One region of the Mesorhizobium sp. CO1-1-11 genome, then DNA from elsewhere that is predicted to be linked to it. Evidence: predicted binding sites of a transcription regulator. Region 1 holds the regulator's gene; the other holds the start of a gene.
The links. The regulator LexA, encoded in region 1, represses DNA repair genes until DNA is damaged. The targets are predictions, from matches to a motif close to TGTTCNNNNTGTGTTCNG.
Positions count from the first base shown of each region.

Region 2: a site for LexA is predicted at 2,118-2,135, ahead of dinB (DNA polymerase IV). Genes of this name have one in related genera too.

Region 1 is NZ_JAIUHE010000022.1:102,449-105,858, reverse strand. It holds gene LB554_RS23975 (ComEC/Rec2 family competence protein) at 1-1,521, shown strand, start outside; gene lexA (transcriptional repressor LexA) at 1,515-2,258, opposite strand; gene LB554_RS23965 (GntR family transcriptional regulator) at 2,658-3,410, opposite strand, start outside.
Region 2 is NZ_JAIUHE010000005.1:47,189-50,598, reverse strand. It holds gene LB554_RS06945 (alpha/beta fold hydrolase) at 1-782, shown strand, start outside; gene dinB (DNA polymerase IV) at 838-2,085, opposite strand; gene LB554_RS06935 (winged helix-turn-helix transcriptional regulator) at 2,247-2,663, opposite strand; gene LB554_RS06930 (NmrA family NAD(P)-binding protein) at 2,774-3,410, shown strand, end outside.

The DNA.
Region 1 (3,410 bases):
GCGGCGGCGCTGATCGTCGGCGTGCGCGCCGGCATACCCGATGAAATCAATGAAGCGATGCGGCGTACCGGCATCTATCACATCATCTCTATTTCGGGACTGCATATGGCGCTTGTGGCCGGCACCATCATGGGTCTGCTGCGTGGTGCCTTCGCGCTGTTTCCAGACTTTTCCGCGCGCCGGCCGGTGAAGAAATACGCGGCCGCCGCCGCACTGTTCTCGATCGCCGCCTATCTCATCATTTCCGGTGTCGTCGTTGCCGCCGAACGCAGCTTCATCATGCTGGCGGTGATGCTGATTGCCGTCTTCTTCGATCGCGCTGCCCTGACCATGCGCAATCTGGCGATCTCGGCGATCGCCGTGATCCTGGTCTCGCCTCACGAGGTTGTCGGCCCGAGCTTTCAGATGTCGTTCGCCGCGACCGCGGCCCTGGTTGGCGCTTATGCCGGCTGGGCCGATCACCATGCAGGAAAGACGCGGCCACCGCCGCCAAAGCGTTCCCTGGCGGGATTCCTGACGCGAAAATTCCTGCTGGCGACAGGAGGATTGGCCATGACGTCCATTATCGCCGGCAGCGCCACGGCACTGTTTGCCATCTGGCATTTCCAGCGGGTATCGCCGCTCAGCCTGTTCGCCAATCTGGCCGTGATGCCGATCGTGTCGGTCGTGATGTTCCTGGCCGTCGCCAGCGCCCTGCTGATGCCATTCGGACTGGATTGGCCGGCTCTCTACCTTATGGGCAAGGGCCTGACAGCAATGATCGCCGTGTCGGCGTGGATATCGGAGCGCTCTCCGGTCGATGGAGTCGGGCTGATTTCGCAGCAATCCGTGCTGCTGGTCACCGTCGCGCTGGTTATCGCGACGATGGCGACGACATGGCTGCGGTTCGCGGCGCTGCCATTCGCGCTTGCCGGCCTGTTGACTGTGTCGCACACGCGCGCGCCCGATGTGCTGATCTCGGAAGATGCGCGGCTGGTCGCGCTGCCGATCGGCAATGGCGAACTGGCCGTCAACCAGGAACGTCCGAACGAATTCGCAACCGACAACTGGAAGCGCGCCCTGATCTCCGAAACAATCGTCAAACCGGAAATGTTCGACACGACAGACGGGCAATTCGATGTTGCCAGTCCCACCGACCTGCCGCCAGGATCGCCTTTCTACTGCCGCGAAGGCCTGTGCCTTGCCAGGCACCCTTCCGGCGCGATCATTGCCTATGTCGAGGACCGCAAGACCACCTGGAAAGCCTGCGCTTTCGCCGACCTGATCATCGTCAATGACGCAACCGCCTATGACGTCTGCCACAATCCACTGGTTCTCGTCGTCACCAAACGGCAGCTCGCCCGCAAGGGAAGCGCTGCCGTCTTCTTCAATCCCCAGTCGGCCACGACCCGGGCCGCGATCGCATTCGCCGTCGACGGACCATACCGGCCCTGGCACGAACAGCGAAAATTCTCACGCGAGGCGAGGGGGCTGCCGCCGTACAAAAAACCCGACAAGCCCGATGGCAAGCCGGCTCAGTAGCGCCTGATCAACCCGACCAGCTTGCCTTGTACCTTGACCCTGTCCGGCCCGAAAATGCGTGTTTCGTAGGCTGGATTGGCGGCCTCGAGCGCGATCGAAGCGCCTTTGCGGCGGAACCGCTTCAGCGTCGCTTCCTCTTCGTCGACCAGTGCCACGATAATTTCGCCCGGGCTTGCCGTGTCGGCATTGCGGATAATGACCGTGTCTCCATCGAAGATACCGGCCTCGATCATCGAGTCGCCCTTGACCTCCAGCGCATAGTGCTCGCCGCCCATGATCATGTCCGGCGGCACCGAGATCGAATGCGTCTGATGCTGGATGGCATCGATCGGCACACCGGCGGCGATACGGCCCATGACCGGGATGGACACGGCTGAAACCGCATCGTCGTCGTTGCCGGCCGCGGGCAGGCGCGAAGGCGCAGCGGCCGGCCTGATCTGGCGTCCGGCGCTGCCTTGGCCAAGGCTGCCTTGGATGATGCTTGGCGAGAACTTCTTTGCCGCATTGAGGCCCGGCGCGATCGAGTCCGGCAGCCGCAGCACTTCCAGCGCGCGTGCCCGATTGGGTAGCCGGCGAATGAAGCCGCGCTCCTCCAGCGCCGTGATCAGGCGATGGATCCCCGACTTGGAGGCAAGATCGAGTGCTTCCTTCATCTCGTCGAAGGAAGGCGGTATCCCGCTTTCCTTGAGCCGTTCGTGGATGAACATCAGCAGTTCATGTTGCTTGCGTGTCAGCATGGCGGCCCCCAAGACATTGAACGAAAGGTTGAACCAGAATCGAAAAAACAAACCCAGAACAAACACTATCTGTTCCAGTTGTGTTCTGCAACCGTTTAAAGTTTAATGAATTTGTTAAGGGGTCGGAAGTTTTTTGCCCGCGACGGCGGGCAGCAACCAGCCCTTTCCGCCATCGGCAGGCGCATTGAAATCGTTTTGGTTAATGGCCTGTGGCCCATCCGCCGACGAGGCTTTGGCATCAGCTAGTTGGAAGGTTCTCCTCGGGGGGACGTATAATTCGCGGAGCCATTATTCGCGGAACGAAACGAAACCAAAATGCCAACGATTGGTAGCTTCGGGCGGCCATGGATCCGGGCGTTCGGCGCACCGGCCAGCGCGTTCGAATAGGCGTCGCTGAGGTTATCCCGAACCCGCCTTCAAGCTGCCGGCGCGAGCGGCGTATCTGGTAGCGCCGCTGTCTTCGCTGTGGACATAGACGTGCAGTGTGTAGCCGATATGCGCCGTCATCAGCGCCTTGGCCCGCTCGATGTCACGGTCGAGCGCCGCTTCCATGATCGCGGTATGGTGTTCGATCGCAATCGCTTCGCGCAGCGCTTCGATTGCCTCTTCATAGCCATCCTTGAGGCCGGCCGCGGCCCGCAGTGTCGGCGCCAGACCAAGAAAGCGATGATGCCGGCGCAGCTGATCCGAGATCGTCGAGCGGAACCGCAACAGCCAGTCGCATGTGGCGGCGCTCAGCAGCGCCGCATGGAAGGCCTCGTGGTTCTCGTCCCATCTGTCGACGGCCGCGTCCGAGGGATCGTCGACCGCCGTCTTGCAACGCGAGAGCCGGTAGTAGGCGGTGACCACGGCATCCTCCCACTCCCTGCCGCCTTTTTCCATCGATTCGAGGAACAGGGGTATCTCGACCACCATCCTGGCGCGTGCCAGATCCTCCAGCTCGGCCCGCGACACCGGAGCCACGGCAAAACCACGATTGCTGATGGCGGTGACCAGGCGTTCGGCCTCGAGCCGCGACAGGGCTTCGCGCAACGGTGTCCAGCCGACGCCATAGGTGCCGCGCAGCGCACTCAGTTTGAGCGGGGCGCCGGGCATGAGGCGCGTGGTCAGGATGTCGCGCCGCAACAGCTGATAGGCGGCTTCCGTTTTTGT
Region 2 (3,410 bases), on a different contig from region 1:
GGTTCGCGGCCTTCCTGCGCAATTCAGCTTCGCCCGCCGATGCGATCTCGCTGTGGTACTGGAGCACCGAAATCGACGTTCGGGAGATACTGGGAGCCATCCACGTTCCAACGCTAATCGTTCAGAGAACGGGCGATCGCTGGGTCAAGGCCGAGGAGGGGCGCTACCTGGCGAGACACATACCGGGAGCGAGCTACATCGAGCTCGCGGGCAACGACCATGTCATCTGGGGGGAAGGCTCCGATCGCCTGATCGATGAGATCCAGTCGTTTGTCAGCGGCACCTTGCCGGCGGCACCCGGCGAGCGTGTGCTGGTCACCATTCTCTGCGTGGACATCACCTCGCCATCTGCGTCCCCCGATGGCCGGGATTTGAGGCGGGGATATGTCGACGCGATCTGCGATCAAGTGCAACTGGCCCAGGGCAGGGAGATACGGCGCAACGCGAATGGCCTCCTCGCTGCCTTCCAGCGTCCGACGCGGGCGATCCAATGCGTCATGGCGATCCGCGACGGTTTGAAGCCATCTGGCCTCGGCGTCCGTGCCGCGGTGCATATTGGCGAGTGCGAAAAGCAAGACGGTGATTTAACCGGCACCGCCATCGACCAAACAGTGCTGATGCTCGACCAAGCCTTGCCGGGCGAGATCGTTACGTCGCGCACAATCCGCGATCTCGTGCCGGGCTCCGGCCTTGTGTTTACAGAGCGCGGCGGGACGGAAACAGGCGCCGTGCCGGGAGGCGGGCAACTCTATGGGGTCGGTGCAGCGTCGGCCCGACAGTAGCGAAGCGCGCCATGGTGTCGGTTGGCGCGCCGTCGGGGACAGTCCCTTTTTCCATTCAAAGCTCCTTTTCCGCCAGTTCCCTGAATGCGTCGGGCACCGAGCGGGCCGCTTCCAGGGCCACCGTACCGTAGCCGACCGCCTGTTTGCCGAAACGCTGGCGGATCTTGTCGATGGCGCGGTCGGCGCCGAAGCGCGCGAGGCCTTTTTGGCTGCCCGGGCGGCGCTTCTCGTCGGCGAGGCCGAGCGGCAGGTCGAGCTGCAGTTCGGCGCTCTCCTCCAGGTGCGAGACCGAGATCGCCAGCAGCGAGATCGTTTTCTCCCGGGGATGCTCGGCGAGCACGCCGCGCACCAAATCCCCTGCGATCTCGGCCAGCATGGCGGTCGCCGAGATCGGCTGTTCCAGCGTGATCGAGCGCGTAACGGCGCTGAGATCGGCAAAGCGCACGCGCACGGTCACCGTGCGGCCGGGGCGGTTCTTGGCGCGCAGCCGGCTGGCGACGCGATCGGCCAGATGCAGCAGTGTGGGCACGATCACTCGCGCCACGGCCGGCTTTTGCCCGAGCGCCGATTGCGCGCCGGCCGAGTGCGCCCGGCGCTTCGTCTCCAGCTTGCGCGGATCGCGGTTCCACGACAGCGCCGCGAGCTTTTCGCCGGCCGCGGGGCCTAGCAGCCGGGTCAGGGCGCCGCTGTGGGTCCGGGCCAGCTCGCCGATGGTCTCGACGCCGATCTCGGCCAAGCGCGCCCTGGTTGCCGGGCCGACGCCCCACATCAGCGAGACCGGCAAATCGTGCAGAAAGGCAAGCTCGGTGCCGGGCTCGACCACCACCAGCCCGTCTGGCTTGGCGACTTGCGAGGCGATCTTGGCCAGATGCTTGGTGCGAGCCACGCCGATCGAGATCGGCAGGCCTAGTTCGGCCCGCACACGGCCGCGGATCGCCGTCGCGATTTCCCGCGGGGAGCCGAACAGATGTGTGCAGCCGGCGACATCGGCGAAGGCCTCGTCGATGGAGATGCGTTCGACCACCGGCGTGAAATCGTCGAGCACCTTGATCGCCGCGTCGCCCAGCCGCTGGTAGTGGCTGAAATTGCCGCCGACGAAGATCAATTGCGGGCAAAGCTCGCGCGCCTTGCGTCCAGGCATGCCGCCGCGCACGCCAAAGGCGCGCGCTTCGTAAGAGGCGGCGAGTACCACGCCGCCGCCAACCGCGATCGGCTTGCCGCGCAGCGACGGGTCGAGCAGTTGCTCGACCGAGGCATAGAAGGCGTCGAGATCGGCATGCAGGATGGTGGCCGTCGTTTCCATCCTGTTCCGCTCATCCGCGATTGCTGATAGACAGGAACCTATAGTGAACAAACAGAGATCGTTGTCAATTGGGTCCTTGGTGCATCGGTGTCCGTTGGGCGTAACCGAGGCGCGTAAAGTGCCTCCTTTTCCCACGGGGGAGAAGGAGGCAGCGCCACTTCCTAGACGACATGCTCCGCCCGCAGTGCCGCCTTCATCCGTTCCAGCGCCGGCTCGCCGCCGGCCGACAGTTCGTCGGCGATACGGGCGAGCTTGTCGTCGGACTTGCGGTGCTTGCTGCCCCAGGCGCCGAGCGTGGCCAGCACAGGCAGGAGATCGATCCCGGCTTCGGTCAGCCGGTAGATCGCCTTCAGCCCGTGGCTAGGGTCGTCGCTGCGGGTGAGGATGCCTTCGTCCTGCAGCGTCTGCAGCCGCTCGGCCAATGTGCGCGAGGAGATGCCTTCATCGGATTGCAGGAACTCGCGAAAATGCTTTTTGCCGGCGAAGACCAGGTCGCGGATGATGAGCAGCGTCCAGCGATCGCCGAGCAGTTCCAGCGACAGGCTGATCGGGCAGCCGGATCTTTCACGCGTTGACATCTCTATGGTTCCATTTTTAAATCACTTTACTATTGACATCGTTCTTTCCATCAGTCAAGTGCTTCCAAAAGTAAATCGTTAGATCGCAACTTGGCCAGCAGGAGGACGTCATGAGCCAGGCCGTCGGGGGAATCAGCACACCGAGAACCGTCGTGGTCATCGGGGCCACCAACGAGGTTGGCAAGGCAGTCGCCCAGGTCCTGACCGGGCGGGGGCATATTGTGCGCGGCGTGGCGCGCAGCCTGGGTGTCGCGCTTGACGATAGCGACGCGCTCGCCTCCGCCTTTTTCGGTGCCGACAGCGCCTATGTAATGATTCCGTTCGACGTCACGGCGCCGGATGTTCATCGCTTCGAAGATGAAGTCGGCGCGCGGCTGGCGGCGGCGATCGCGAAGTCAGGCGTGCGCCGCGTCGTGCTGCTCAGCGGCCTCAACGCCCATCTCAGGATGGGAACTTCGCTTGGCGCCGCCTTGATGGAGGACCGGCTGGCGGCGCTCGGCCTCGACGAGCTGGTGTTTTTGCGCGCCTCATTCTTCATGGAGAACTTCGCCAAGGGCATGGGCTTTGTCCAGCAGGCCGCTTCCGGCATCTTCATGACGCCGTTCCGTGGCGATCTGCCGATGCCTTTGATTGCTGCCAGCGATGTCGGCCAGCGCGCCGCCGCCCTGCTGGACGCCACGCGCTTTCCAAGCGAGCGGGTTATCGAATTGCATGGCGGAGGCTATTATACCTTCGAGCAGGCCACCG